DNA from 4 places in the Gordonia sp. p3-SID1431 genome. Region 4 is predicted to be linked to each of the others. Evidence: predicted binding sites of a transcription regulator. Region 4 holds the regulator's gene; each other region holds the start of a gene.

Region 1 (4,959 bases), on a different contig from region 4:
AGCCCTCCGCGGAGCTGACGGTCGCCGAGGCGGTCGGCCTCGGCCGGACCCCGTACCGGTCGGCCTGGTCCACCGGGAGTTCCGACGACAAGACGGTGGTCGATCGCGCGTTGATCCAGGTCGGGCTCGACGGCTGGGGCACCCGCTCGTGCACCCAGCTGTCCGGCGGCGAACGGCACCGCGTCGTCCTCGCCCGCGCGCTCGCTCAGCAGACCCCGATCCTGGTGCTCGACGAACCCACCAATCACCTGGACGCCGCCTGGCGACTACGACTGATGGAGATCCTCGACGAGCTCGACGCCACCGTGGTCGCGGCGATGCACGACCTCGACCTGGTGTTGCGTCACTTCGACTCCGTCGCAGTGGTTTCCGACGGTGGTGTCATCGTGCACGGACCACCCGTCGAGGTGCTGACGCCGGCTCTGCTGGCCGACGTCTTCGAGGTGTCCGGCACCGTCGTCGACCATCCATCGACGGGCCTGCCCCATCTGCTCCTGAACACTCCCACCACCACACCCGCCCCCAGCGCTCTGACGAAAGACATCCCGTGAGAGGACATCCTTTGACCATACGTACGTCCCGAGTCCACCCGACCGTCGCCATCGTGGCGGCGACACTGATCCTGGGAACTGCCACCGCCTGCGGTGCCGACAGCACCGCAGCGTCGGAAAGCACTGTCACCATATCGAATTGCGGAGCCGACGTCGCCTTCCCGCAACCCCTCGACCGGTTGTTCGTCAACGACGGCGGCATGATTGCGATCGCACTCGCCGCCGGTGCCCGTGACAACATGGTGGCGGTCAGCGCGCTCGCCCGGGACAAGGACATCCTGCGGCTGGAGTACGGACCCCAGGTCGACACCCTGAACGAGGTCGCGACCGAACGTCCCACCCTCGAGAACATCGTCGCGGCGAAACCCCAAGTGCTGTATGCCGGATACAACTACGGCATGAGCGAATCGCGCGGGATCACACCCGAGATCCTCGCCGGACACGGCATCGACGTGTACCAGTTGTCCGAGGCGTGCCGGCAGACCGAGGGCGAGGCGCAGCGCGGCACCATGGACCCGTGGGTCGCGCTCGACACCGATCTGCGCAACATCGGCACCCTCACCGGCAATCCCGAGCAGGGCGCCGCCGCGGCCGACGAGGTGGCCGACCGCCTCGAGAAGCTGCGCGCCGCACGACAACCCACCGCGAAACCGACGGTCTTCGTCTTCGACAGCGTATCGGACACCATCTTCTCCTCCGGGTCCTTCGGCGGCCCGCAGGGCATCATCGACGCCGCGGGCGCGCGCAACGCGACCGAGGACATCGAGGACACCTGGACCGCCGTGAGCTGGGAACGCCTCACCACCGCGGACCCCGACGTCATCGTGTTCGTCGACTATCCCGGCCAGTCGGTCGACGAGAAGATCGCCGCCCTGCGTTCTAATCCGGCGAGCCGGAACCTGAAGGCCGTGCGCGAGAACCGCTTCGTGAACCTGCCGTACGCGATGTGGGTGTCGAGCCCACTCAACATCGACGCCGCCGAGATCATGCGCGGCGTTCTCGAGAACCACGGCCTCGCACCGGAATCCGGTATCACCCCGTCCCTGGATGTCGCGCAATTGGACCTCGGGGGCAACAACTGGCTGGAGTGAGTCGCGGGACGCCCCGTTGAACACGTGGGGCCGCGGCGATCGTCATGCCGCCGCCCCACGGAGAAGTCGGTGGACCCCTACCACGAGGCACCGACAAGTTACCGGCTCCGAATAGCGTTGCACAACATCAGTTTTGGCTTGCAATGCGCTCGCACCGGTGTACACTCGAACGTACATTCGCGGCAACGGTTCTCGGGGGGTGACCATGTCTGACGAACAAGCGTCGCGGCGACCGCGTGCCCTCGAGTTGGTGGCCGACCTGCACCGCATCCTCGGTGAGTTGCAGACCGTGGACCTGTCGCCGTGTACCGATGCCGAACTCGCTGAAGTGGCCGCGGAGACCGAGCGCGCCATCGCGCGTCTGACCGTCGCCGGTGACCGGCAGATCGATCAGGCCGTCGCTCGCGACCTGCCCCGCAAGGCCGGCTGCCGCACCCTCATGCAGTACATGACGCACCGGCTGCGGGTGTCGAACCCGATGCGCCGCCGTAAGCAGATGGACGCCACCGCCCACCGGACCAGCCTCGGTGGCGAGGTCCTCCCACCCGAGTACCCCTGCCTTGCGGAAGCTTTCGCACAGGGCGCGGTCGGCACCGCGCACGTGCAGGCCACCCTCGATGTCCTCGACCGCATCCCGGTCGCCGTCGACCACGACATCAAGGTCGCCGCCGAGCGACAGATGGCCGAGATCGCCGAAGCCCACACCCCCGCCGAGATCACCCAGCTCGGTGCGCGGCTGCTGGCCCACCTCGACCCCGACGGCACACTGGCCGACGATTCGGAACGCAAGAGGCGCCGCGGCCTGTGGATCGGTCGGCAACGCGCTGACGGGACCGCAAAGATCTCGGGCACGCTGACTCCCGAACTCGCCGCCCGGTTGTCGATGATGTTCGCCGTGTGGGGCAAACCTGGACTGAACAACTCCGACGACCCGCAGTCGCCACGCGGGCCGGCCGGCACCGCCGACCCCGACGCCCTGACCGCCGCAGCCGACCGCGACGGTCGCACTCTCGCCCAAACGAATCACGACGCCCTCGACGCCGCCCTGGCCGCAGGCTTCGCCGACGGAACACTGGGAACCTCGCACCGAGGCCTGCCCGTGCAACTGATCGTCAAAGCCGACCTCGGGGACCTGATCCGAGAAGCCGGACTCGCCACCACCGCCACCGGCACCCTGCTGCCCATCCGGGACTTGATCGCGATGGCCGGTGACGTCCAACCATGGTTGGCGATCTTCAAAGACGCCACCACCGTCCCCCTGCACTTCGGACGGGGCAAACGACTGGCCACCCGCGAACAACGTCTCGTCTCCTTCGCCCGCCCCGACGGGGAAGTGTGCTCGGCACCCGGGTGTGATCAGCCCGCCACCCACATCGAGCTTCATCACGCCGAACGAGACTGGGCCAAGGGCGGACTCACCGACATCGATGACCTCGCCCCCGCCTGCCCCCGTCACAACCGGATGGTCGGCGACCAACCCGGCCAATACACGACCCGCATCGAACGGTCCGGACACGACGAAGGCCGCTGCCTGTGGCGGTTGAACGTCGAACCCGGCGCCCCGCCCAACCCCGAACGCCTCAACCGCCGACCCGACATACCCCGGCGGTTCGCCCAACACCTGAACACCGTGCGCAACGAGATCCACGGGCCACCACCCCGAGGGTTTCGCAGGCTCGATCGCCGGACCCTTCGTGACGCGCCCTCCGCAAGCTCCGGGCGCTCCTCAGGGAGCAGGGCTGACGCGCCCTCCGCAAGCTCCGGGCGCTCCTCAGGGAGCAGGGGGCCCGGCGATCAGTCACGCCCCGATGCCGTCGGCTACGGCGTCCGCGGGCGGCGCCTCGAACTCGCCTACCGAGAACTGGTCCATCCGCGAACACCGCCGGAGCACCTCACCACCCCACCGCTGACCCCGGTCGAAGCAGAACTCGCACGCATACTCACCGACCACGCGTGATTGCACACAACACGAGGGGCCCGGCATCGGAATGCCGGGCCCCTCGTGGGTGTCAGTGCGCCTGATCAGATCAGGCCTGCGGTGCCTCCGCGAAGTTGCGGGTGACCGCCGGGTCGACCGGGATGCCCGGGCCCGTCGTCGTGGAGACGGTGACCTTCTTGATGTAGCGGCCCTTGGCGGCCGACGGCTTGGCGCGCATGATCTCGTCGTAGGCAGCGCCGTAGTTCTCGGCCAGCTTGGCCGGGTCGAACGAAGCCTTGCCGATGACGAAGTGCAGGTTCGCAGCCTTGTCGACGCGGAAGTTGATCTTGCCGCCCTTGATGTCGTTGACAGCCTTGGTGACATCGGTGGTCACGGTGCCCGTCTTCGGGTTCGGCATCAGGCCGCGGGGTCCGAGGACACGCGCGATACGGCCGACCTTGGCCATCTGATCCGGGGTGGCGATCGCGGCGTCGAAGTCCAGCCAACCGCCCTGGATGCGCTCGATCAGATCCTCGGCGCCGACCTCGTCGGCACCGGCGGCGGTGGCCTCAGCGGCCTTGTCGCCGGCGGCGAACACGATCACGCGGGCAGTCTTACCGGTGCCGTGCGGCAGATTGACGGTGCCTCGAACCATCTGGTCTGCCTTACGGGGGTCGACGCCCAGCCGCATCGCGACCTCGACGGTCGCGTCGGTGTTCTTCGACGACGTGTCCTTCGCCAGCTCCACAGCCTCCAGCGGGCTGTACAGCTTGGTCTTGTCGACCTTCTCGGCCGCGGCCGCGTAGGCCTTGCTCTTCTTGCTCATTGCTCTGTTCCTTCTCCGCCGTCAGTCGGCGGGGTGTGTGGTGCGGGCCGAGCCGGCCCTCCCACGGTGATGATGAGGTCTTTCAGCCTTCGACGGTGTCGAGAGCGCGAGATCGCAAGCTCACTCGACGGTGATGCCCATGGACCGAGCAGTACCGGCGATGATCTTCGCGGCCTGGTCGATGTCATTGGCGTTCAGGTCTTCGGCCTTGGTCTTGGCAATCTCACGGACCTGGTCCATGCTCACCTTGCCGACCTTGTTGGTGTGGGGCTCGCCGGAGCCCTTCTGCAGGCCGGCGGCCTTCAGCAGGAGCTTCGCGGCCGGCGGTGTCTTCAACTTGAAGTCGAAGGAGCGATCTTCGTACACGAAGATCTCGACCGGGATGACGTTGCCGCGCTGCGACTCGGTCGCCGCGTTGTACGCCTTGCAGAACTCCATGATGTTCACGCCGTGCTGACCAAGCGCCGGACCCACGGGCGGGGCCGGGTTGGCCTGGCCTGCCGAGATCTGGAGCTTGATGATCCCGGCGAGCTTCTTCTTCTTGGGAGGCATCTTCTGTTCCTTGCTTGTTTC
Region 2 (4,959 bases), on a different contig from region 4:
ACATCTACCGCGGCGGTGCGTTCCCGAGTCACCTTCAGCGCACCTTCGGCGGCCAGGTCGCCGGTCAGGCCCTGATGTCGGCGACCCGCACGGTGTCCGACGAGTTCGACGTCCATTCCCTCCACGGTTACTTCCTGCGTCCCGGTGACCCGGATCGTCCGGCGGTGTTTCTCGTCGACCGCATCCGCGACGGACGGTCGTTCGTCACCCGGCGGGTGACCGGCATCCAGAACGGTGAGGCGATCTTCACCATGTCTGCGTCGTTCCATGTACGGACCGACCAGGGCTACGAGCACCAGGACCGGATGCCGCCGGCGCCGCAACCGGACGAGCTCACCGACCGCCTCGACGAGCTGGCCGAGGAAGAGCGCGCGGTGTTCAAGGAGTGGCGCAACTTCGATCTGCGCATCGTGCCCCCGGAGATGATGGTCACCTCGTCGTATTTCGCTGCGCAGCAACGAGTCTGGTTCCGCTACCGCCATCGTCTGCCCGACGACACCGTCTTCCATGTCGGCACGCTCGCCTACATGAGCGACATGACCTTGCTCGGCTCCTCGCGGGTGCCCCATCCGGAGTCCAACCCGCAGGTCGCCTCCCTCGACCACGCGATGTGGTTCATGCGCCCCTTCCGGGCCGACGACTGGCTCCTCTACGACCAGACGTCGCCGTCGGCGGGCGGTGGTCGCGCGCTGACCCAGGGACGGATCTTCGATCGACAGGGCCGCCTGGTCGCGGCGGTCACCCAGGAGGGGCTGGCGCGCACCGGCCGCGTGATGCCCGACGACCAGCACGCCCGGACCAATCGGTGAGCGAGGGCAACCGGCCGCGCATCGGGGTTCTGGCACTGCAGGGCGATGTGCGCGAGCACGTCTTCGCGCTGGAGGCGGCCGGTGCCGACGCCGTGGCGGTGCGACGCCCGGCCGAACTCGACGAGATCGACGGAATCGTCATCCCCGGCGGTGAATCGACGACGATGAGCAAACTGCTCGGCATCTTCGACCTGTTCGACCCGCTGGTGGACAAGCTGTCCGACGGCCTCCCGGCGTACGGGTCGTGCGCGGGCATGATCATGCTCGCCTCCACCATCCTCGACACCCGGCCCGATGCACGGCATCTGGACGCCCTCGATGTCACGGTGCGGCGCAACGCATTCGGGCGTCAGGTGGAGAGTTTCGAGACCGACCTGGAGTTCACCGGGATCACCGACGCCGAGGGCGCCGCGCCGATGCGCGCGGTGTTCATCCGGGCGCCGTGGGTCGAGTCCGTCGCCCCGGAGGTCGAGGTCCTGGCGCGTGTTCCCGACGGCCCGGCGGCCGGGCGGATCGTCGCGGTGCGTCAGGGGAACGTGCTCGCGACGTCGTTCCACCCGGAGGTGACCGGCGACCGGCGCGTACATGAATACTTCGTGCAGATGGTGCGTCGGTAAGATCGTGCCGAACCAGCGGTAGACCACGAGCCCGGCACGCCGGGAACAACCCAACAGGGCGCACCACCAACAGGGCGACCGGATACAGGTAGGAGTGCGCCGGATGCGGGCCACGGCCCGCCGCACGTGCCGGCGCCGGGAAAGGAATCGACGGACATGAGCGGCCACTCCAAATGGGCCACCACCAAGCACAAGAAGGCGGCCATCGACGCCAAGCGCGGCAAGATGTTCGCCAAGCTCATCAAGAACATCGAGGTGGCGGCGCGGACCGGCGGCGGTGACCCGGCGGGTAACCCCACGCTGTTCGACGCGATCCAGAAGGCGAAGAAGTCCTCGGTCCCCAACGACAACATCGAACGCGCACGTAAGCGCGGCGGTGGTGAAGAGGCCGGCGGCGCGGACTGGCAGACCATCATGTACGAGGGCTACGGGCCCAACGGCGTCGCCGTGCTCATCGAATGCCTCACCGACAACCGCAACCGTGCGGCCGGCGAGGTCCGGACCGCGATGACGCGCAACGGTGGCAACATGGCCGACCCGGGTTCGGTCTCCTACCTGTTCACCCGCAAGGGCGTGGTGACGCTGGAGAAGAACGGACAGACCGAGGACGACGTCCTGATGGCCGTGCTCGACGCGGGCGCCGAAGAGGTCACCGATCTCGGCGAGTCCTTCGAGATCGTCAGCGAGCCAAGCGATCTCATCGCCGTCCGCAGCGCGCTGCAGGAAGCCGGGATCGACTACGACTCCGCCGAGGCCAGCTTCCGGGCGTCGGTCGAGGTCGCGGTGGACGCCGACGGCGCCCGCAAGGTGTTCAAGCTGATCGACGCCCTCGAGGACTCCGACGACGTCCAGAACGTCTACAGCAACGTCGACATCAGCGACGAGGTCCTCGCCGAACTCGAGAACGACTGACACCCCGCCGCCCGCCCGGTGTGTTGATCACCGGACTTGTCCGCTCTCCCCGATAAGATCTCGAACAACTGTTCGCAGATCACGATGCCTGGGAGGGTACGAGTGCGCGTCATGGGCGTCGATCCGGGTCTGACCCGGTGCGGTATCGCGCTGGTCGAGTCGGGTCGGGGGCGGACGGTGACCGCCCTCGACGTGGACGTCGTGCGCACCCCGAGTGACATGGAACTCGCCGAGCGGTTGCTCGCGATCTACACCTCCGCGTGTCACTGGCTCGATGTGCACCAGCCCGACGTGGTGGCCATCGAGCGGGTCTTCGCGCAGAACCAGGTGTCCACGGCCATGGGGACCGCGCAGGCCGGCGGCGTCATCGCGCTCGCGGCGTCCCAGCGCGACGTACCGGTGCGCTTCCACACCCCGTCGGAGGTGAAGGCAGCGGTGACCGGCAGCGGACGAGCCGACAAGTCTCAGGTCACCGCGATGGTCACCCGGATTCTCGGCATGCAGACCAAGCCGCGTCCCGCCGACGCCGCAGATGCGCTCGCGCTGGCGATCTGTCACTGCTGGCGCGGACCCATGATGGAGCGGATGGCAGCCGCACAGAAGCAGGCCGACGCGGCCGCGGCGCGGCACCGCGCGCGGGTGGCCCAGGCACGAGAAGGGAGTCGCGCATGATCGCGTCAGTCCGCGGACCGGTGCTCGAGATCGCGCTCGACCACGCCGTGATCGATTGCGGGGGAGTGGGTTACCGCGTGCTGGCGACGCCCGCGACGCTGTCCCGGCTGCGCCGCGGCGACGAGGCGACGCTGCTGACCTCGATGATCGTCCGCGAGGACTCGATGACGCTCTACGGCTTCACCGAACCCGACGCCCGTGCGCTGTTCGCGCTGCTGCAGACGGTCACCGGCGTCGGCCCGCGACTCGCGATGGCGACCCTCGCGGTTCTCGAACCGGATGCGTTGCGACGCGCGCTCGCCGAATCGGACACCAAGTCACTGACCTCGGTACCCGGCATCGGCAAACGCGTGGCCGAACGGCTGTGCGTCGAACTGCGGGACAAGGTGGACCGGCCCACGGGCGAGGCGTCGACCGGTGTGACCGCCGTCGGCGGTATTCGCGAGCAGGTCGCCGAGGCGCTCGTCGGGCTCGGGTTCACCGCCGGTCCGGCGGAGAAGGCGGTCACGGCGGTACTCGCCGAGAATCCCGACGCCGATGCGTCCACCGCGCTGCGTTCCTCGCTGTCACTGCTCGGCAAGGCGTCGTAGATGGGCGGCGATCCGGACGACGTCGACGACCGGGACGTGAGCGCGATGCCGGTGCGCTCCGACCGCGACCTCGACGCCGGTCTCCGTCCCCGGTCACTCGCTGATTTCATCGGCCAGCCGCGGGTCTGCGAACAGCTCGAACTGGTCCTGCACGGGGCCAAGGGCCGCGGTGGCACCCCCGACCACATCCTGCTGTCGGGACCGCCCGGGCTCGGCAAGACGTCGCTGGCCATGATCATCGCTTCGGAGATGGGCGCCGCCATCCGGGTGACCTCTGGTCCGGCACTCGAGCGCGCCGGCGACCTCGCGGCAATGCTGTCGAATCTCGTCGAGGGCGACGTGCTGTTCATCGACGAGATCCATCGCATCGCGCGCCCGGCCGAGGAGATGCTGTACCTCGCGATGGAGGACTTCCGCGTCGACGTCGTGGTCGGCAAGGGCCCGGGAGCGACCTCGATCCCGCTCGACGTCGCGCCGTTCACGCTGGTCGGGGCGACAACACGGTCGGGGTCGCTGACCGGCCCGCTGCGCGACCGGTTCGGGTTCACCGCGCACATGGAGTTCTACGAGCCCGACGAACTCGTCCGGGTGCTGCACCGCTCGGCCGGGATTCTGGGCATGGAACTCCGCGGCGACGCCTCGGGCGAGATCGCGCGCCGGTCGCGGGGCACGCCCCGCATCGCGAACCGGCTGCTCCGCCGGGTCCGCGACTACGCCGAGGTAAGGGGAGACGGGTCGATCACCGTGGACGTCGCCCGCGCGGCCCTCGCGGTCTACGACGTCGACGAACTCGGGTTCGACCGTCTGGACCGAGCCGTGCTCGACGCCCTGATCCGCGCCTTCGGCGGGGGGCCGGTCGGGGTGTCCACGCTGGCCGTGGCCGTCGGCGAGGAGCCGGCGACCGTGGAGGAGGTCTGCGAGCCGTTCTTGGTGCGCGCGGGCATGATCGCGCGGACGCCGCGCGGGCGGGTGGCCACTGCCGCCGCCTGGCATCATCTCGGACTCACCCCGCCCGCCGGTGCGATGAACGCCACCTTCGGCGTCCGTCCCCGCGACGTCGGCGCGGCGACGCTGTTCGATGACCTCTGACCGCACGGGCACCACCTGCGGGGATGAGCTCCGCGCAACACGTGGCACACTGTGTGGAGCACAGCTGAGCTGATGCTGCCCGGATTCGTCCGGACAGGCCGCTCGCTCACGCCGTACCCACTGATACCCAAAGGACTGACTCGCACTCATGGACGCTCTGCTCTTCCCGCTTCTGCTCGCCCTGCTGGCCGGCTTCATGTTCCTGTCGATGCGGAAGCAGAAGAAGCGTGTGGCCGAGATGCAGGAGATGCAGAACTCGGTGTCCACCGG
Region 3 (4,959 bases), on a different contig from region 4:
CGTGGCGGCGGCGACCAGCGCACCGTCGGTGATCGAGACGCGGTGGTGCGACTCGTACCGGTCGCGCAGGCCCTTGAGGATCTCGATGGTGTGCTCGACAGACGGCTCGCCCACCTGCACGGGCTGGAAGCGGCGCTCGAGTGCGGCGTCCTTCTCGATGTACTTGCGGTACTCGTCGAGGGTCGTCGCGCCGATGGTCTGCAACTCGCCGCGGGCCAGCTTCGGCTTGAGGATGCTGGCGGCGTCGATGGCACCCTCGGCGGCACCTGCGCCGACGAGCGTGTGCAGCTCGTCGATGAACAGGATGATGTCGCCGCGGGTGTTGATCTCCTTGAGCACCTTCTTGAGGCGTTCCTCGAAGTCACCGCGGTAGCGGCTGCCCGCAACCAGCGAACCGAGGTCGAGGGTGTAGAGCTGCTTGTCCTTGAGGGTCTCGGGGACCTTGCCGTTCACGATGGCCTGCGCCAGGCCCTCGACGACGGCGGTCTTGCCGACGCCGGGCTCACCGATCAGCACCGGGTTGTTCTTGGTGCGGCGGCTGAGCACCTGCATGACGCGCTCGATTTCCTTCTCCCGGCCGATGACCGGGTCGAGCTTGCCCTCGGAGGCCGCGGCGGTCAGGTTACGACCGAACTGGTCGAGGACCAGCGAGGTCGACGGGGTGCCGGACTCGCTGCTACGACCGCCGGTGCCCGCCTCCTGCGGCTCCTTGCCCTGGTATCCGCTGAGGAGCTGGATGACCTGCTGGCGGACCCGGTTGAGGTCGGCGCCGAGCTTCACCAGCACCTGGGCAGCGACGCCCTCGCCCTCGCGGATCAGGCCGAGCAGGATGTGCTCGGTACCGATGTAGTTGTGGCCGAGTTGCAGGGCCTCGCGCAGCGAGAGCTCCAGCACCTTCTTGGCACGCGGGGTGAACGGGATGTGTCCCGACGGCGCCTGCTGGCCCTGGCCGATGATCTCCTCGACCTGGCTGCGAACCCCTTCGAGCGAGATCCCGAGCGACTCGAGCGCCTTGGCCGCCACGCCCTCGCCCTCGTGGATGAGGCCGAGGAGGATGTGCTCGGTACCGATGTAGTTGTGGTTGAGCATGCGCGCTTCTTCTTGGGCCAGAACCACAACCCGACGCGCGCGGTCGGTGAACCGTTCGAACATTGTTCTCCCTCACATTGCTAGCGCCCCGGCCGCCGCGGAGACCACCTCGGAGGTCCCAGAGGACAACCGGTGCGGATAGACGACGACCAGCCTGCTTCCACTCTAGAGGTCGTCTGGGGTGCACCTGCAGTTAACGCCTGCGCAGAGTGCATGGATCCCCCGTTGCGGCGGGGATGTGCCCAGTACAACTGCGCAGGCCGGGGCTGTGTTCCCCGCCGTCTACGCCGAGAGCGAACGGGCCGCCGACGGCCCGGGATGCGCCCCCACCGGGCGCTGGGACCCGCGACGCGGCGCCCGCGTTGTGCCCGACAGCAGCCGGGTATCGCGGAAACCGCCGGCCGACGAGACCACAGGAGGCGAGTGGGGACCACCCGGGCCGCTGCCGGGCCTCGGTAGATCTGGCCCTCGCTTGACTGCGACCGTCGCACACCAACGAGCAGCAGGGCGCATCCGGGTACGGCCCGGTACACGGCGAGCACGGCCACGACACGCGGCGGACGCCTATCACACGACACCGACAAGATGTAGGCGCTCAGTTCTGTTGCACGACAACATTTTTGGTATTGACGGCGACCGATGGCCGTGTACACTCGAACGTACATTCGCAGCAACGGTTCTCGGGGGAGGTGACCATGTCTGACGAAACCACCACGGCGCAACCACGTGCCGTCGAGCTGGTGGCCGACCTCCACCGCATCCTCGACGAACTACAGACCGTGGACCTGGCGCCGTGCACCGATACCGAGTTGGCCGATCTGGCGGCCGACACCGAGAAAGCGATCGCCCGGCTGACCGTGGCCGGTGACCGGCAGATCGATCAGGTCGAGGCCCGCGACCTCCCCCGCAAGGCAGGCTGCAGGACACTCATGCAGTTCATGACCCACCGGCTGCGGGTGTCCAACCCGGTGCGGCGCCGCAAGCAGATGGATGCCACCTCCCACCGGACCAGCCTGGGCGGCGACATTCTGGAGCCCGAACACCCCACGCTGGCCGAGGCGTTCGCTGTGGGAGCTGTCGGCTCCGCGCACGTGCAGGCCGCCTTGGACGTCCTCGACCGCATCCCCGGCACCATCGACCACGACATCAAGGTCGCCGCCGAACGTCAGATGGCCGAGATCGCCGAAGCCCACACCCCCGCCGAGATCACCCAGCTCGGTGCCCGGCTACTGGCCCATCTCGACCCCGACGGCACCCTCGCCGACGATTCGGATCAGAAACGACGCCGCGGCCTGTGGATCGGCCGACAACGCGCCGACGGGACAGCCAAAGTATCGGGCACCCTGACCCCCGCACTCGCCGCCCGGCTGACGATGATGTTCGCGGTCTGGGGCAAACCCGGACTCAACAACCCCGACGACCCCGCCTCACCCAGCGGACCGGCCGGCACCGCCGACCCCGACGCCCTGACCGCCGCCGCCGACCGCGACGGACGCACTCTCGCCCAAACGAATCACGACGCCCTCGACGCCGCCCTGGCCGCCGGTTTCGCCGACGGCACACTCGGCACCTCGCACCGCGGGCTACCCGTGCAACTGATCATCAAGGCCGACCTCTCCGACCTCATCCGCGAAGCCGGACTCGCGACCACCGCCACCGGCACCCTGCTGCCCGTCCGGGACCTGATCGCGATGGCCGGTGACGTCCAGCCGTGGTTGGCGATCTTCAAAGACGCCACCACCGTCCCGCTGCACTTCGGGCGGGGTAAACGCTTGGCCACCCGCGAACAACGCCTCGTCTCCTTCGCCCGCCCCGATGGCGAAGTGTGCTCGGCACCAGGATGCGACCAACCCGCCACCCACGTCGACATGCATCACGCACAGAAAGACTGGGCCAAGGGCGGACTCACCGACATCGACGACCTCGCCCCCGCCTGCCCACGCCACAACCGCATGGTCGGCAACCAGCCCGGCCAATACACCACCCGCGTCGTCCGGTCCGGGCCCGACGAAGGCCGCTGCACGTGGCGGTTGAACGCCGAACCCGGCGCACCACCCAACCCCGAACGCCTCAACCGCCGACCCGACATACCCAGGCGGTTCGCACACCACCTCAACACCGTGCGCAACGACATCCACGGACCACCAACCCGGCCCGGCGATCAACCACGCCCAGACGGCCACACCCACGACGACGCACGCCGCTCATGGGCGACAGTCAGCCACGTCATCGACGTCCGACCACCCCGACCCGGCCGACGACAGGTCCGCCCCTCCCTCGTCGAAGCACACCTCATGGAGCTACTCGCCACCCACTGAACCGGGTAGAACAACTCACACGGATCCGTCCAGACGGTCCGCCCCAACGGCGATCGGACTAGCGTCGTGGTCCATGAGTGATGACGCCGCTCGACCGTCCACGTCGGTCCATGCCGAGACCAAGACCGGCGAGCGGCGATTGCCCACGCGCCGGGTCAATCTGACCGTCTTCATAGCCTCGGCCGTCATCGTGGTCGCCTTCGCCGCCTGGGCGCTGGCGGCACCGGCAGCGGCCGAGTCGACGATCAACGACGTACGCGACTTCATCACCCGCTGGTTCGGCTGGTGGTACTTCATCCTCGCCACCGCCATCGTCGGTCTCGTGGTGTTCCTCGGCCTCAGCAAGTACGGGCGCTACCGGCTCGGACCGGAGGAATCGCGCCCCGAGTACAGCCTGTTCACCTGGACGGCGATGCTGTTCGCCGCGGGGATCGGCATAGATCTGATGTTCTTCTCGGTCGCCGAACCGGTGACCCATTTCCTCAACCCGCCGACCGGGCCCGCGGAGACCAACGAGGCTGCGCGCGAGGCGGTCACGTGGACGGTCTTCCACTACGGCGTGACCGGCTGGGCGATGTACGCGCTCATGGGTGGCGCGCTCGCGTATTTCGCCTTCCGCCACAATCTCCCGCTGACGATCCGGGCAGCGCTCTACCCGATCTTCGGCAAACGTGTCGAAGGCCGCTGGGGCGACGCGATCGACGTCGCGGCCGTCCTCGGCACCATCTTCGGCATCGCCACCTCACTGGGGATCGGGGTCGTCCAGCTCAACTTCGGGCTGAACGAGATCTTCGGGATCGAACAGGGCAAGGCGGCTCAGATCGGCCTGATCGTCCTGGCTGTGGTGATCGCGACCGCGTCTGCGACCTCTGGTGTCGACAGGGGCATTCGACGCCTCTCCGAGATCAACGTCATCCTGGCCATCTGCCTGCTCATATACATCACGGTCGCCAAAGACGCGGACTTCCTGCTCAACGGGCTCGTCCAGAACGCGGGCGACTATGTGTCCACATTTGCCGACCGAACACTCGACACCTTCGCCTGGGACCAGGTGAACCCGCCGCCCGGCAACGACGCCCGCGCCTTCGTCGACGGCTGGACCCTGTTCTTCTGGGCGTGGTGGGTGGCCTGGGCGCCGTTCGTCGGACTCTTCCTCGCCCGCATCTCGCGCGGACGCACGTTGCGGCAGTTCATCTTCGGCGTGCTGGTGGTCCCGTTCAGCTTCATCCTGGTGTGGATCTCGATCTTCGGGAACAGTGCCCTGCAGGTGGCCCGCGGCGATGCGGATTTCGCCGAGACGACGGCCTCTACACCCGAGGCCGGGTTCTATTCGCTGCTCGATCAGTACCCGGGTTCGACGCTGCTCATCGGGATCGCAACCATCACCGGCCTGCTGTTCTACGTGACCAGCGCCGACTCCGGCTCGCTCGTGATGGGCAACTTCACCAGTCGCCTCGGCGACCCGATGGCCGATTGTGCCCGTTCGCTGCGCATCTTCTGGTCGGTGGCCATCGGCCTGCTGACGCTGTCGATGCTGTTCGCGGGCGGCGGC
Region 4 (4,959 bases):
CGAACCGCCGTCGGGCGGCAGGAACCGGATGGCCGCGCGGCCGATCGCGGTCTTCTGCTCGATCTGGCTCGACTCCCGTTCGTCGATCCCGAGCTCGCCGAGGGTGCGCATGATCTCGGCGCGTACGGCGCCGCCGTGGACCCGCTGGAGATGTCCGGCGCGTTCCAGTACCGCGAGATCGCGTCGGACGGTCTCGCTGGTGACGTCGAATTTCTCGGCGAGCGCGGCCACGGATGCCCGCCCCGCGAGGCGCACCTCGTCGACGATCGCCTGTTGTCTCTCCTCGGCGTACACACGGCTCCGATCTCCGGTTTCGACCACCCCGCTTGTTGAGGCGTGTGGGATTGGATGTTGTAGTAATTGTGTTTACGCCTGTTTGTGTTGACAAGTCAAGCACTTTTTGTAACGGTGGTCACATCGATAGTCGAGTGAGAGGCAAGACGATGGCGCAGATCCTGACGGGAACCCCGGTGGTCGGCGGGTTGGCCCACGGTCCCGCGCTGTGGCCGGGCGAGCGACCCGACCACTCGCCGGAGAAGCTCGGCGTCGGTGTGGAGATCGCCGAGGAACGGCGCGCCGACGAGGTCACGCGCTTCGCCACCGCGGCCGGCGCCGTCGCCGCGCGGCTGCGCACGCGCGCGTCGCAGAACACCGGGGTGACGGCCGAGGTGCTCGCCGCGACGGCGGGCCTGGCCGAGGACCGCGGCTGGATCGGTGCCGCGACCGCGCTCATCGGCAAGGGCGCCCCCGCCGAGGCCGCTGCCGTCGCGGCCACTGAACAGTTCGCGGCGGTGTTCACCAAGCTCGGCGGACTGATGGCCGAGCGGGTCACCGATCTCAACGACGTGCGCGACCGGGTCCTCGCCGAACTGCTCGGCCTACCCGAACCCGGTGTGCCCACTCCGGAGGTGCCGTCGGTCCTGCTCGCCGACGACCTCGCGCCCGCCGACACCGCGGGCCTCGACCCCACGAGCACCATCGCCCTCGTCACCCGGCTCGGCGGACCGACCAGCCACACCGCGATCATCGCGCGCCAGCTGGGGATCCCGTGCGTGGTGGCGGTGGCCGACCTGGATGAGATCGAGCCCGGCACAACCATTCTCGTCGACGGCAGCACCGGGCGGATCGAGGTGGAGCCCGATGTCGAGGCGGCCCGGGCTCGCGTCGACGAGGATCGGCGTCATGCCGCACTCGTCGCCGGCTGGACCGGTCCGGGGCAGACCGCCGACGGGGTGGCCGTGGCGGTGCTCGCCAACGTCGCCGACGGGTCGTCGGCACGCGCCGCGGCCGGGTACCCCGTCGAGGGCGTCGGGCTCTTCCGCACCGAACTCGCGTTCCTCGAGCGTGCCGACGAACCGTCGGTGGACGAGCAGGCCGCGATCTACCGGGAGGTGCTCGATGCGTTCGACGGGCAGAAGGTGGTCATCCGCACCCTCGACGCCGGGTCCGACAAACCGCTCCGGTTCGTGACCCATCCCGATGAATCGAACCCAGCGCTCGGCGTGCGGGGCGATCGGATCGCGCTGGCGCACCCCGAGATCCGCGCGCATCAGCTCGACGCGATCGCGCAGGCCGCGTCGGGGTCGGCCGTCGCGCCGTGGGTCATGGCGCCGATGATCGCCTCGCCGGCGGAGGCGCGCACCTTCGCCGCCGAGGTCCGCGGCCGTGGTCTGGTCGCCGGGGTGATGATCGAGGTGCCCGCGGCGGCGATCCTGGCCGAAGCCGTCCTCGCCGAGGTGGACTTCGTGTCCATCGGCACCAACGATCTGACCCAGTACACGATGGCGGCCGACCGGATGTCGGCCGATCTCGCCGGACTGACCGACCCGTGGCAACCGGCCGTGTTGAGCCTCATCGCGGGTGTCGCGGAAGCGGGCGCACGTCAGGGAAAGCCGGTCGGGGTGTGCGGCGAGGCCGCCGCCGATCCGAACCTCGCCTGCGTGCTCGTCGGTCTCGGGGTCACCTCGCTGTCCAGCGCGCCTGCTGCTGCCGCGGCCGTGGGGGCCCGGCTCGGCGAGGTGTCCGCACCGGACTGCCGGGCCGCCGCCGAGGCCGCCCTGGCCACCTCGGATCCCGCCGCGGCGCGCGCGGCTGCCGCGGCGGTGCTCGACGGTTCGGTCGGTGGAGAGGTCAGACTCGCCGCATCACGGTGACGACCTTGCCGAGGATGACGGCGTCGTTGCCCGGGATCGGATCGAACAGTTCGTTGTGCGGCATGAGCCAGACGTTGGGGCCCTGACGCTTGAAGGTCTTCACGGTGGCCTCGCCGTCGATCATGGCCGCGACGATGTCGCCGTTGTCGGCGACGTTCTGCTGACGGACCACGACCCAGTCGCCGTCGCAGATCGCGGCATCGATCATCGACTCGCCGACGACGCGCAACAGGAAGAGCGATCCCTCGCCGACCAGCTCACGGGGCAGCGGGAAGACGTCCTCGACGGCCTCCTCGGCCAGGATCGGACCGCCGGCCGCGATACGGCCGAGCACCGGCACGAAGGTCGGCTCGGGCAGCTGACCGGCCGACGGGGTGTCCGGCGACGGTGTGTCACTCGGGGCGATGTTGACCGCACGGGGACGGTTCGCGTCGCGCTTGAGCAGCCCCTTGCGTTCCAGCGTCCGCAACTGATGGGCCACCGACGACGTCGAGGCCAGGCCGACCTCGTCGCCGATCTCCCGGATGCTCGGCGGATAACCGCGCTCGCGCACCGAGCGGCGGATCACCTCCAGGACCCCGGCCTGTCGCGGGGTGAGTGAGGCCTCGGCGGCGGCGGCGTCGAACGGGGCCTCGTCGTCGGCGCCCCGCGCTCGGCCGCGCCTATCGCCGGTGTCACTCATGTTCGGTTCCTCTCGTCTTCGGAACGTGCTGGTAGATGGCTTGCGCCGGGTCCGAGCCTAGCGGAGTGCGACCGGCACCTCAAACATTTGTTCGATGTGTCGCGAGACTTTGTCGGGATGTCGTGCTACAAATTCGAACATCAGTGCATCGAACATCTGATCGATGTTCGAACACCGACTGCCACACCCCGCACGATCCCAGACACTCGAACACCGGAGGGCACCATGCGCACCGCCACTCTCGTCGCTCCCGTCCGCACCGACCGTCCCGATGCCGTCCGGGCGCGCACCGACCGCGCCGATCGCGTCCGGACCCGCGCCCCGCTGTCCGACGGCGGCCGCCCGGTAGACAACCGGCCGGCCGGCACCCGACCGCGGGGTGCGTCGCCGGTGACCCCGCGGGTGGGCGGCACCCACTGTGGCTCTCCGGTCGGGGTGCGCGGGCGTGGCCCGGTCGGACCCGACGCGGCGGTGTTCCGTCGCCGCCGCCGCACCGCGGTCGCGCTCCTCGCCGGCGTCGGGCTGGCGTTCGTCGTGTGGGTGTTCGGTGTCGTGGGCCAGAACTACTCGGACTCGCTGACCCCGTCCGCCGTGAGTGCCGAGGTCGTCCACGTGCGCTCGGGGGACTCGCTCAGCTCGATCGCCGGCCGGGTGGCACCCGAGATGCCGCGCGAGGTCGTGATCGACGAGATCGTCGCGATGAACGATCTCGGCTCGAGCGCGCTGCAGGTGGGCCAGCCCCTGCTCACCCCCCGGTACCGCTGAGGCCGGGCGGTATCCTCGATGTCACAGGGGCCGGCCGACAAGCGGCGGGGCGCACGCTTCGGGTGCGTTCCAGCGTCCCGCGACCTGCGTGAGGACACGATGCGCTGCCCCTTCTGCAAGAACGACGACACCAAGGTCATCGACTCGCGTGTCGCAGATGAAGGGCAGGCCATCCGCCGCCGTCGCTCCTGTGTGGAGTGCGGTCGCCGGTTCTCGACCGTGGAGAGCGCCGTGCTCGCGGTGGTCAAACGCAACGGCGTGACCGAACCGTTCAGCCGGGAGAAGGTCATGCGCGGCGTGCGGCGAGCCTGTCAGGGCCGCCACGTCGCCGAGGACGCGCTCGCGCAACTCGCCCAGCAGGTCGAGGACACGGTGCGCGCCAGTGGATCGGCCGAGATCCCCAGCAACGAGGTCGGACTCGCCATCCTGGGTCCGCTCCGCGATCTCGACGAGGTGGCGTATCTGCGCTTCGCCTCGGTGTACCGGTCGTTCGACTCGGTGGAGGACTTCCAGCGCGAGATCGACGACCTGAAGGCGGCATCGGGATCCGGGAGCGCGCTCGCCGAACCCGTGTCAGCCGAGTCGGTCCAGAGCTCGTAGGACCCGTTTCTCCGACACCGGGAACGCGGTGCCGAGACGCTGGGCGAACAGCCCCACGCGCAACTCCTCGACGAGCCACTGCGCTTCGTCGTCGACCACCGCCCGCCGGTGCTCGGGTACCTGTTCGAGGCGTTGGGCCCACCGTTCGACGACGCGATCGACGGCGGCCACCCCGGCCTGGTCGCGTGCTGCGGACGCGGGTAGTGCCTCCAGACGTGCTTGCGCGCCGTCGAGATAGCGCGGCAGATTCTCCAGGTGGCGTCGCGCGGTAGCCGCCACGAATCCGTCGAACACGAGGTGGGCGACCTGTTCGGCGACGTCGTCGGCAGCCAGCGAACCGGCGTGCCGGTCGATCGCCGCCCGCAGCGGGGACATCCGTTCGAGGGCTGCGACGGCCAGCGAGAAGTAGTCCGGTGCGGCCGCGGCGACCCGTGGCCGGATCCGTTCGAGCAGCGCCGAGAAGGATTGTGGTGAGCGAACCGCGGCGAGCTCTGCGTCGTCGATGTCGGCGACCGTGTCCCGAATGGCCCGTCGGGTGCAGTCGGCGAGCAGTGCCTCGGTGGTCGAGTACGGGCTCTGGCTCAGGGCGAGTCGTTCGACCGGACTCAGCGAGCCGGCGATCCGCTTGTGCAGCGGAGGTATCGCGAGGTCGAGGAGGGCGACGATCCCGCGTCGCAGGAGGCGGTCCCGTGTCTCCGGGCTAGCCGCATCGACGACGACAACGCCGCGCGCGTGGCCCTTCGCGTCGGAGACCACGTC

Evidence for each region. Region 4 encodes LexA, which represses DNA repair genes until DNA is damaged. Its sites were predicted from a motif close to CGAACANNTGTTCG; they were not measured.
Region 1: a site for LexA is predicted at 1,809-1,822, ahead of M4D77_RS18635 (HNH endonuclease signature motif containing protein). Genes of this name have one in related genera too.
Region 2: a site for LexA is predicted at 2,400-2,413, ahead of ruvC (crossover junction endodeoxyribonuclease RuvC). Genes of this name have one in related genera too.
Region 3: a site for LexA is predicted at 1,744-1,757, ahead of M4D77_RS10030 (HNH endonuclease signature motif containing protein). Genes of this name have one in related genera too.

What each region holds. Positions count from the first base shown of each region.
Region 1 covers NZ_JAMBDT010000088.1:4,104-9,062, forward strand. Annotated here, with positions in the region: gene M4D77_RS18625 (ABC transporter ATP-binding protein) at 1-551, shown strand, start outside; gene M4D77_RS18630 (ABC transporter substrate-binding protein) at 605-1,642, shown strand; gene M4D77_RS18635 (HNH endonuclease signature motif containing protein) at 1,848-3,599, shown strand; gene rplA (50S ribosomal protein L1) at 3,670-4,386, opposite strand; gene rplK (50S ribosomal protein L11) at 4,507-4,938, opposite strand.
Region 2 covers NZ_JAMBDT010000043.1:256-5,214, reverse strand. Annotated here, with positions in the region: gene M4D77_RS12655 (acyl-CoA thioesterase II) at 1-809, shown strand, start outside; gene pdxT (pyridoxal 5'-phosphate synthase glutaminase subunit PdxT) at 806-1,426, shown strand; gene M4D77_RS12645 (YebC/PmpR family DNA-binding transcriptional regulator) at 1,583-2,338, shown strand; gene ruvC (crossover junction endodeoxyribonuclease RuvC) at 2,441-3,010, shown strand; gene ruvA (Holliday junction branch migration protein RuvA) at 3,007-3,600, shown strand; gene ruvB (Holliday junction branch migration DNA helicase RuvB) at 3,601-4,689, shown strand; partial or broken gene yajC (preprotein translocase subunit YajC) at 4,838-4,959, shown strand, end outside.
Region 3 covers NZ_JAMBDT010000030.1:28,148-33,106, forward strand. Annotated here, with positions in the region: gene M4D77_RS10025 (ATP-dependent Clp protease ATP-binding subunit) at 1-1,152, opposite strand, end outside; gene M4D77_RS10030 (HNH endonuclease signature motif containing protein) at 1,785-3,407, shown strand; gene betT (choline BCCT transporter BetT) at 3,481-4,959, shown strand, end outside.
Region 4 covers NZ_JAMBDT010000021.1:49,346-54,304, forward strand. Annotated here, with positions in the region: gene M4D77_RS07800 (DeoR/GlpR family DNA-binding transcription regulator) at 1-294, opposite strand, end outside; gene M4D77_RS07805 (phosphoenolpyruvate--protein phosphotransferase) at 444-2,153, shown strand; gene lexA (transcriptional repressor LexA) at 2,131-2,835, opposite strand; gene M4D77_RS07815 (LysM peptidoglycan-binding domain-containing protein) at 3,061-3,600, shown strand; gene nrdR (transcriptional regulator NrdR) at 3,700-4,200, shown strand; gene hrpA (ATP-dependent RNA helicase HrpA) at 4,174-4,959, opposite strand, start outside.